2 linked regions of the Sphaerotilus montanus genome follow. The protein of the gene in region 1 interacts with the protein of each later gene in a pairwise test. Links are inferred from orthologs where the notes say so. Each region holds a gene or a part of one and is shown on either strand. Other genes may lie near its edges.

Region 1 (4,972 bases):
CGATGACCGCCCCGACGCTGTTGGCGATGACCACCATGTCCTCGGGGGCAAAGCCGTGGACCTGCCGGAGGTGGCGGATGAATCAGTGGAAGTCCTGCACGGTCGTGTTCACCCGCTACGACAAGCTCGATGTCATGTTTGCCGCTTTCATCACCATGGCACCCGTGGCCGAGGCGCTTCGGTTGCGTTAACAGGCCCTAGCGCCGACGTTTCAGCAGCCCGGTCGGCAGCCGGTTCAGCACTGCCACCAGCCAGCGCATCTGCCACGGGAACACATGCACCGGCTGGCGGCGTGCGATGGCCGCGGTGATCTCGCGGACCGCAGCCGCTTCGGACAGCAGGAAGGGCTTGCCGCTGGCATCGCCCCCGTTGAGTTCGCGCAGCCGGGCGGTGTCCATGTAGCCCGGCACGATGGCGGTGACGGCGATGGAAAATGGCGCCAGCGCGATGCGGTAGGTCTCGCACAGGCTCAGCACGCTGCGCTTGGTGGCGCTGTAGAGCGATGCGCCGGGATAGTCCTTGAGCAGGCCCGCCACCGAGGAGATCGCCACCAGCTGCCCGCGCTGCGCGCCGACAGGCTGTTGCAGCAGGCGCCGGGCCGCGCACTCGAAGGCGTGGTGCAGGCCGCTGACGTTGGTGGCCAGCAGGCGCAGCGTCGCGTCGGCGTCGAGCGCGTGGTGGCGCGAGTTGAAGTAGGTCCCGGCCGAGACGATCAGCAGGTCCAGCGGCAGCGGCGCGGGCAAGAAGTCGGCCAGCGCGTGGTCGATCGCCGCGGCGTCGGCGATGTCGAGTGCATAGCGCTTCAGCTGCGGGTAGGGGCGCGCGGCGTCGGCGTCGATCTTGCCGGGGTCCCGGCCGCACACCGCCACGCGGTGTCCCGCCTGCAGGTAGTGCAGCGCCAGGGCCCAGCCGATGCCGCTGGTGCCGCCGATGACCATGATGTTCAGGGGACTCATGCCAGGCGCTGCCCGCATTGGTGGCCGTAGTGCCACTGGGCGTCGACCAGCCGGCGGTAGTCCGAGAGCTGCTCGGGGGCGGCCAGTTCGATGCGGTTCGCCGCCCAGCGGAGGCGCTTGAGCAGCAGGGCGTGCGGCAAGGCGCGGCGCATGTCCGAGGTGTCGTAGCTGCAACGGCCGGGGTGGGCGTGGAGATCGGCGTGCATCACGTGGTGCATGCGCCGGTGGCCATCGACGCCCAGCACCGCGCGCAGGGCGGGCGTGGCCAGGGTGCGGTCATAAGGCGCCTTGTGTTCCATGAAGACCTCGTTCGCCAGTTGTCGTGCGATCTCGACGGGCACCAGATCAATGGCGCCGCCGAGGTAATGCCGGCCCGCGTGGGCATGGCAGCGGAAATAGAACATGTCGGCGATCGACGCCCGCACCGCGTCGGCGACCGGCATGTCCGTGACCGTGCGCAGGTCCGGTGCGATGACCCCGTGGCCCCAGCGGGGATCGTCCATCGGGGCGCGCCGGCCCTGCAGCAGCGCGGCCGTGCGGGTGTCGCACAGCACGGTTTCGGCGAACAGCGGGCGTGCGCCACGCGGCTGGCCGACCTCGTGTTCGCCGTAGAGCAGGGTGCCGGCGATGAAGGCGACGGCCGGCCCGGGGGCGGGATCGGGTGCGGCGGGCAGCGGCAGCCTCGCCGGAAGCTCGAACAGGTAGTCATTGAAGAGATCCGGCACCCGCGGCGCCGGCTGGCGATTGCAGAACCGAGCCAGCGCACCCGCCAGTGCGCCGCCGAGCGTGGCGCCCGGACGCGCTTGCAGGCTGCGGCAGAAGGCGTGCATCGCGGGTGAGGCGAGCCAGTCCCGGCGCGCAGCGGCGTCCGGCAGCGCTTGTATGATCGCCGCGGCGATGGCGCCACCACAGCTGGCCAGCAGCACATCGGGCGCGCGGCCCTGCGCCGCCAGCGCCGCATGCAGGCCCAGGTAATAACCGAACCGGAAGCCCCCGCCGGCCATCACCAGGCAACGCGCGTATCGATGTCCCACCGTCTTGCATCCATCGGAGCCATTGAAGGGAAGGGGGCGCTGCCTGCGACCTGGCGGCAGCGCATCGGCTTGCTCTTGCTGAACACGCTGGTGTTCACGGCATGCTATCAAACCGCCAACCACCTGGCGGAGCGGGCGCAGGTGTCGCGCCAGATCGCGCTGGCCTTCGAGCGGCAGATCCCGTTCATCGCGTGGATGGTCCTGCCCTACCTCTGCTCGGGTCTGTTCTATGCGGGCAGCTTCTTTCTCGTGCCGGACCGCGCGGCCTTGCGCCTGCTGAGCCAGCGCCTGCTGCTGGCGACGGTGGTGGCCGCGCTGGTGTTCGCGGCCCTCCCGGTGCAGTGCGGTTTTGTGCGGCCTGCGGTGCAGTCACCGGTCCTGGCGCTGCTGTACGCGGGTCTGGGCCTGGTGGACCGGCCGTACAACCAGATTCCGTCGCTGCATGTCGCCTACTGTGTGGTGTTCTGGTTCACGCTGCGCGACACGCTCGACAGCCGCCCGGCGCGGTGGCTGCTGGCGGTGGCGCTGCTGCTGGTGTCGGTCGCGACCGTCTTCACCTACCAGCACCAGAGCCTGGACGGCGTGGCCGGCGCACTGCTGGGTCTGGCCGTGGTGGGGTGGGTCCGACCGGGTTCGCACGAAGTACCGGTGGCCCTGCACTACGTGGCCGCGGCGACTGTCACCTTCCTCGTCGGCGCGCTGGCCCTGCACAGCCTGCTGGGGCTGTACCTGACGCTGAGCCTGCTGCTGGTCAGCATGGCCTATGCGCGCCGGGACCGGCATTTTCTGCACAAGCAGACGGGGCGCCATCCGCTGTGGGTCTGGGGCCTGTACGCGCCGTATCTTGCTGGGTACCGGCTGACGTGGTGGCTGGTGCAGTGGCGGGAGCGGCACCATGCGCCTGTGGTCCGGGTGTCGGAGCGGCTCTGGATTGGCCGGCGTCTGACCGACCGCGAGGCCGCGCTGCTGCCGCCGGACTGCGTGGTGGTGGACCTGTCCGCCGAACTGCCCGAGACCCCCAGCCTGTTGCGCGCCGCGGCGATCCGCTACCGGCATCTGCCGCTGCTCGACCTGGTGACCCCGGTACCCGCCGCCGTGGAAGAGATTGCCGCGGTGGTGCGCGCCGCGTGGGCGGAAGGCCGCATCGTCTACCTGCACTGCGCGATGGGCTACGAACGCTGTGTGCGGCTGGCAGACTACCTCGCATGAACCTCTCCTTCTCGGTCTACGACCTCAAACCCCGGTTCCAGCAGGCGCTGCGGCCGCTGCTCGCGTCGCTGGTGCGCCGCGGCGTCACCCCGAACCAGATCACCGTGCTGGCCATGGCGCTCTCGCTGGCCTATGGCGTGGTGCTGGCGCTGCACCCGGCGAACCGGTGGCTGTGGGGGCTGTTCCCGGTCGCCATGCTGCTGCGCATGGCCCTGAACGCGGTCGACGGCATGCTCGCCACGGCCACCGGGCAGAAGACGGCGCTGGGCGCCCTGCTCAACGAGATGGGCGACCAGCTCTCGGACGTGGCGCTCTACCTGCCGTTCGCGCTGGTGGCGCAGGTGCGGGCGCCGATGCTGGTGATCGTCGTCGCAGCGGCGCTGCTGGCCGAGTTTGCCGGCGTGCTGGCCGTGCTGATCGGCGCGGACCGCCGCTTCGACGGCCCGATGGGCAAGAGCGACCGCGCGGTCGTCTTCGGGCTGATGGGGCTGCTGGTGGCGGGTGGCGCGAGGGCGGACTGGTTCGACGGGCTGCTGATGCTCACGCTCGTGCTGCTCGTCTGGACCACCGTCAACCGGCTGCGACAGGCTTTGCGGGCGGTGGCTCGTGGCGCGCCACGGACACCGTGAAGATGCCGGCCAGCCCGATCAGGCTCTGCGTCTTGCGGCAGTCGATGCTGGCCACCAGCGCGTCGAGTTCCGCCTGGGGCCGTGGCCGCATCAGCCACGGCTCGCCGCGGTGGTTGTTCAGCGTCTGGGCGATCATCAGCAGCTGCGGGTGCCACGGCTGTCCGGTGTAGACCAGATGTCCGCCGGGGCGGAGCTGGCGCTGGATGCCCTGCAGCGACGCCAGCACCGGCGCGTTCTCGGCGAACAGTTCGTACAGGCCCGACACGATCACGATGTCGAACTGCGACTCGTCGATGGGGTAGCTGTCCGGCGAGAACGCATCCCGGCACTCGTACTCGACCGTGTGGTTCAGCGCGAGCGCCTCGGCCAGCTGGCGGGCCGCGTCCAGATTGGCCTGCGCGTAGTCCCGCAGGGTGATGTGCATGGGGCGGTCCTGGAAGCGCTTGGCGGTTTCCAGCACGTAGCGCCCGCCGCCCGCGGCGACATCCAGGATGCGCAGCGGCAAATTGGCCGGGTGCGTGGCGATGAGTTCGGACAGCGCCTGCTGCAGGTGCTGCTTGCGCAGCCGGATGCCGCGCCAGCCGATTGCCTGCAGATAGCCCTGGTCGATGAACTTGCCGATGCCGAAGCGCCCGCCGGCTTCGTTGCGGTAGACGTAGTCGAGCGAGGCACCCGAATCGAAGCCCTGCGTCAGGCCGATCTGCATGCCGTTGCTGAGCGGGCCGAGCCACTGCAGCATCTGGCGCTGGACGGTGTTGGCCGCGCGCTCCAGCGCCGTGCCCAGCGTGCCCCGCTGCAGGTGGCCGAACTGGGCGGCGCTGCGGCTGTTCCGGTCGCCATCCAGGTGCTCCTCGACCGCGGCGATCGGGTGGCCGAAGCAGCCGTCGATGAACTGCCGGGTCGCCTGGATCGCCTCGTCCATCGGCGGCCCCTGTTCGTAGAAGACCGCATGGAAGCAGTCCTTGAGCACCAGCAGGCGCTTGTGGCGCGAGCCCAGGCGCTCGAAGAACAGCTGCTGTGGCGCGGCGTGCACGACGTAGTCCTTCTCCGCGACCAGCATCAGCACTGGCACGTCGATCGCGAAGGCATCGGCGACGATGCGCTTGGCCGTGTCGGCCAGACCGAGCAGGACCCGGGCGGAGAT
Region 2 (4,271 bases), 2.1 Mb from region 1 along the record:
TTTGATGCCGCATCGACATCGGTTTTTGACCCGCATTGAGGACAATAATTCGATAGATGAGGTGCCGTAAATCAGGTTCAGCACGAATTTCAAGATGGACGGTTTGATTGGCAGGAAATTTGTGACCAGAATCCAATAGATCACGGAGTATGTAGGTTCGTTGAAGCCCATCAAGGATATTCAACGGCAAAGCGGCGAGTAGTGCATCCCGTACTGTATCGTTGTTGCCGCTTTCGTATGCAGCCATGACTCTTTGCACTTTATCGATAGATACCGCCAGAGTAATCGTCGGAAGTAACGTACCGCTAACAATATCGTCTTTCATTTGGGTGTAAGCGGAAAACTTCTCCCTTCTGCGTTGAATAGAGAACTCGAAAAACTTGTCCCCGACTACCTTCAGATAGTCATCGATTGAACATTGGGCGTAGATGACGGGCGTATTCGTGCGCAAGTCATACTGTGTTCCGAGAATATCTAATTTCACACTGGCTCCGTTAAAGTGAGAATCATGCGACGGATTTTAAGCACAGTCAGGTGGGATTGACATCACTTAAAGACTGCCGAGGCTGAGGGAAGAACAAATTAGTACGCTCCAGAGCACCAAGCAGCGATTAGAGTGACCAGGACCGCTGCAAAGTCGACACCGAAAGAACTAGCCCACAGTGCAGACACACTGCCCAAAAAAAAGGGCCCGAAGGCCCTTTCTATATCGACGCAATCCGGTCGGCTCCGCTCACTCCACCGTGACGCTCTTCGCCAGATTCCGCGGCTTGTCCACATCCGTCCCCCGCGCACACGCCGTGTGATACGCCAGCATCTGCAGCGGCACGACGTGCAGGATCGGGCTCAGCGCGCCGTAGTGCTCCGGCATGCGGATGACGTGGACGCCCGGCTCGTTCTCGATGCGCGTGTCGGCATCGGCGAAGACGAACAGCTCGCCGCCGCGCGCACGGACTTCCTGCATGTTGCTCTTGAGCTTCTCCAGCAACTGGTCATTCGGCGCGATGGTGACGACCGGCATGGCCGCGTCCACCAGCGCCAGCGGGCCGTGCTTCAGCTCGCCGGCCGGGTAGGCCTCGGCGTGGATGTAGCTGATTTCCTTGAGCTTCAGGGCGCCTTCCAGCGCGATCGGGTAGTGGCGGCCACGGCCCAGGAACAGCGCGTTCTGCTTCGGCGTGAACAGCTCGGCCCACGCGATGATCTGCGGCTCCAGCGCCAGCACCGACTGCACGGCGGCCGGCAGGTGGCGCAGGTTGCGCAGCGCGGCGACTTCGCCCGTTTCCGGCAGGTGCCCGCGCTGCTTGGCCAGCACCAGCGTCAGCAGGAACAGCGCCACCAGCTGCGTCGAGAACGCCTTGGTCGAGGCCACGCCGATTTCCGCCCCGGCGTGCGTGATGAACGACAGCTTGCACTCGCGCACCATCGCGCTGGTCGAGACGTTGCAGATGGTCAGCGTCTGCTCCATGCCCTGGGCGCGGGCGTGTTTCAGCGCGGCCAGCGTGTCGGCGGTCTCGCCGCTCTGGCTGATGGTGACGACCAGCGTCTTCGGGTCCGGCACGCTGTCGCGGTAGCGGTATTCGCTGGCGATCTCGACCTGGCACGGGATCTTGGCGATGCTTTCCAGCCAGTACTTGGCGGTCATGCCCGAATACGAGCTGGTGCCGCAGGCGAGGATCAGCACCTTGTCGATCTGGCTGAACACCTCGGCCGCGTCGTCGCCGAACAGGTCCGGGGCAATGCCCTCGACGCCTTCGAGCGTGTCGGCGATGGCGCGCGGCTGCTCGAAGATTTCCTTCTGCATGTAGTGGCGGTACGGGCCCAGTTCGGCCGCGCCGCTGTGGGCGTTGACGGTCTTGACCGGGCGGTCGATGCGTACGCGGGCGCCGCCATCACCCTTGCCGGTGATCCAGTACTTGCCCTGCTGCAGGTCGACCACGTCGCCTTCTTCCAGGTAGACGATCTGGTCGGTCACGCCGGCCAGCGCCATCGCGTCCGAGGCGAGGAAGTTCTCGCCCTTGCCCACGCCCAGCACCAGCGGCGAGCCTTCACGCGCGCCGACGACGCGCAGCGGCTCTTCCTGGCAGAACACCGCGATCGCGTAGGCGCCGCGCAGCTGCGGCAGCGCGCTCTGCACCGCGTCGAACAGGTCGCCCTGGTAGAGCGAGTCGATCAGGTGGGCAATGACCTCGGTGTCGGTCTGGCTGGTGAACTCGTAGCCGCGGGCCTTCAGCTCGGCACGCAGTTCGTCGTGGTTCTCGATGATGCCGTTGTGGACCAGCGCGATGCGGCCGGCCTTGGCGCTCTTGGCATCGAAGCCGGGGCCGTGGCTGAAGTGCGGGTGGGCGTTGTGGACGGCCGGCACGCCGTGGGTGGCCCAGCGGGTGTGGGCGATGCCGACGAGGCCTTCGATGCCGTCCTGCAGGACCATGGCGTCCAGCTCGGCCACGCGCGAGGTGCTGCGCGAGCGGCGCAGCTGGCCGCCCTGGTGCACGGCAACGCCGCAGGAGTCATAACCACGGTACTCGAGGCGCTGCAGACCCTGGAGCAGGATGGGGACGATGTTGCGCTGACTGACGGCGCCGACGATTCCGCACATGGTTGGACTTCCCTTGGCAAACAGTGGATGGAGACAGGCGCCGATCGTAGCGAGCTTGTCGCGCAATGAATGAGCAAAGAATTATCGTTTTCGACGAATTCCTTCGTCTTGCATTACGATTGCAATGAACCGCCATTCAGAATACATATTCGGAAATTTATTGCATGACACCCCGCGAAACGATGCCGCTGGACGCCATCGATCTGCGCCTGCTGGACGAACTGCAGCGCGACGCCGCGCGCTCGAACCAGGCGCTGGCCGATGCGGTGCATGTCTCGGCCGCCACCGCCCTGCGCCGCATCAAGCGGATGGCGGACGCCGGGGTGATCGAACGCACCGTCGCCGTGCTGTCGCCCGAGGCGCTGGGCCACGGGCTGACGGCCATCGCCGAGGTGACGCTGGACACGCAGTCGGTCGAGCGGTTGTCGGCCTTCGAGGCCCGCGCTGTAGCGGACGCGGCCGTGCAGCAGTGCTACCGCACCCAGGGCGGGCCGGACTTCGTGCTGGTCGCGCAGGTGGCCGACATGCCGGCCTACCAGGCGATGGCGCAGCGGCTGTTCACCAGCGACGCCAATGTGCGCAACGTGCGCTGCTTCTTCAGCGTGCACCGCGCGAAATGCGGGCTGCAGATCGCGCTGCCCAGGCCGGTCAGTCCCGGCGCAGCAGGCGCTTGACCCAGGACGTCGGGGCGGCGCGCTCGCGGGCGAGCCAGGCGTCGTAGACCGCACGCCGCGCCGGATCACCCAGGACGGCGCGTGCCAGGCGGCGGTCCTCGGCGCGGCGCTGTTCGGTGCGCTCGGCGGGCAGGTCCCGGCGCTGGATCGGCGTCAGCGGCGGCGGCAGGGTCGGCTCGATCCGCATCCACGCGATCTGCAGCTCGGTCAGCGTGCAGTCCTCGGGCAGGCCGAGGCGCTGGTAGTGCGTCGGCTCGATCGGCAGCACGCCGGTCGGCACCACAGGCGCGGCAGGCGCACCCGCCGCCGGCCCACGGCGCCAGGGCAGCAGGCTGCTGGCGAGCGTGCTCACTTCTTGGGCGCCTTCACCGGACGGGTCCAGCCGCTCAGGCTGGTCTGGCGTCCACGGGCCACGGCGAGCTGTCCGGCGGCGACGTCCTTGCTGATGGTCGAGCCCGCGCCCACGGTCGAGCCGGCCCCGATGGTCACCGGCGCGACCAGCACGCAGTTGGAGCCGATGTGGACATCGGCCTCGATGGTGGTGCGGTGCTTGTTGGCGCCGTCGTAGTTGGCGGTGATGCTGCCGGCGCCGTAGTTGACGCGCTCGCCGACCACCGCGTCGCCCAGGTAGGCGAGGTGGTTGGCCTTGGCGCCGCGGGCCATCGTGGAGTTCTTGACCTCGACGAAGTTGCCGATGTGGACCTCGTCGCCCAGCTTCGCGCCGGGGCGCAGGCGGGCGAACGGACCGATCTGCACGCCCGCGCCGATCTCGACGCCGAGCGCTTCGCCGTCGATGTGCGTGAACGGCTGCAGCACGGTGCCGGCGCCGATGGTCACGTTGCGCAGGCAGCAGTTGGCACCGATGGACACGTCATCGCCCAGCGTGACCGTGCCTTCGAAGACGCAGTTGACGTCGATCGACACGTCCCGGCCGCAGGCGAGCGTGCCGCGCAGGTCGAAGCGCGCCGGGTCGGCCATGCGCACGCCGGCTTCGAGCAGGG

What was found.
Region 2: the proteins of BDD16_RS18765 (region 1) and glmS interact in binary tests that used the Escherichia coli proteins (3 or more experiments, as listed by UniProt). The link is inferred for Sphaerotilus montanus from one-to-one orthologs.

The regions. Positions count from the first base shown.
Region 1 is NZ_JACCFH010000001.1:4,123,586-4,128,557, forward strand. Bases 1,091-4,090 are described here. They hold BDD16_RS18765 (phosphatase PAP2 family protein), read left to right. Parts: upstream 1,091-1,981; coding sequence 1,982-3,199; downstream 3,200-4,090. Other genes in these bases: BDD16_RS18760 (patatin-like phospholipase family protein), read right to left, coding at 1,091-1,990; BDD16_RS18770 (CDP-alcohol phosphatidyltransferase family protein), read left to right, coding at 3,196-3,828; BDD16_RS18775 (bifunctional alpha/beta hydrolase/class I SAM-dependent methyltransferase), read right to left, coding at 3,770-4,090. Also shown: BDD16_RS18750 (hypothetical protein), read left to right, coding at 27-191; BDD16_RS18755 (SDR family NAD(P)-dependent oxidoreductase), read right to left, coding at 198-956; more of BDD16_RS18760, read right to left, coding at 953-1,090; more of BDD16_RS18775, read right to left, coding at 4,091-4,972.
Region 2 is NZ_JACCFH010000001.1:2,040,838-2,045,108, reverse strand. Bases 166-3,102 are described here. They hold glmS (glutamine--fructose-6-phosphate transaminase (isomerizing)), read right to left. Parts: upstream 2,597-3,102; coding sequence 734-2,596; downstream 166-733. Other genes in these bases: BDD16_RS09290 (Lrp/AsnC family transcriptional regulator), read left to right, coding at 2,761-3,102; BDD16_RS09300 (hypothetical protein), read right to left, coding at 166-484. Outside these bases: more of BDD16_RS09300, read right to left, coding at 1-165; more of BDD16_RS09290, read left to right, coding at 3,103-3,270; BDD16_RS09285 (hypothetical protein), read right to left, coding at 3,245-3,622; bifunctional UDP-N-acetylglucosamine diphosphorylase/glucosamine-1-phosphate N-acetyltransferase GlmU, read right to left, coding at 3,619-4,271. UniProt on the Escherichia coli protein: Catalyzes the first step in hexosamine metabolism, converting fructose-6P into glucosamine-6P using glutamine as a nitrogen source.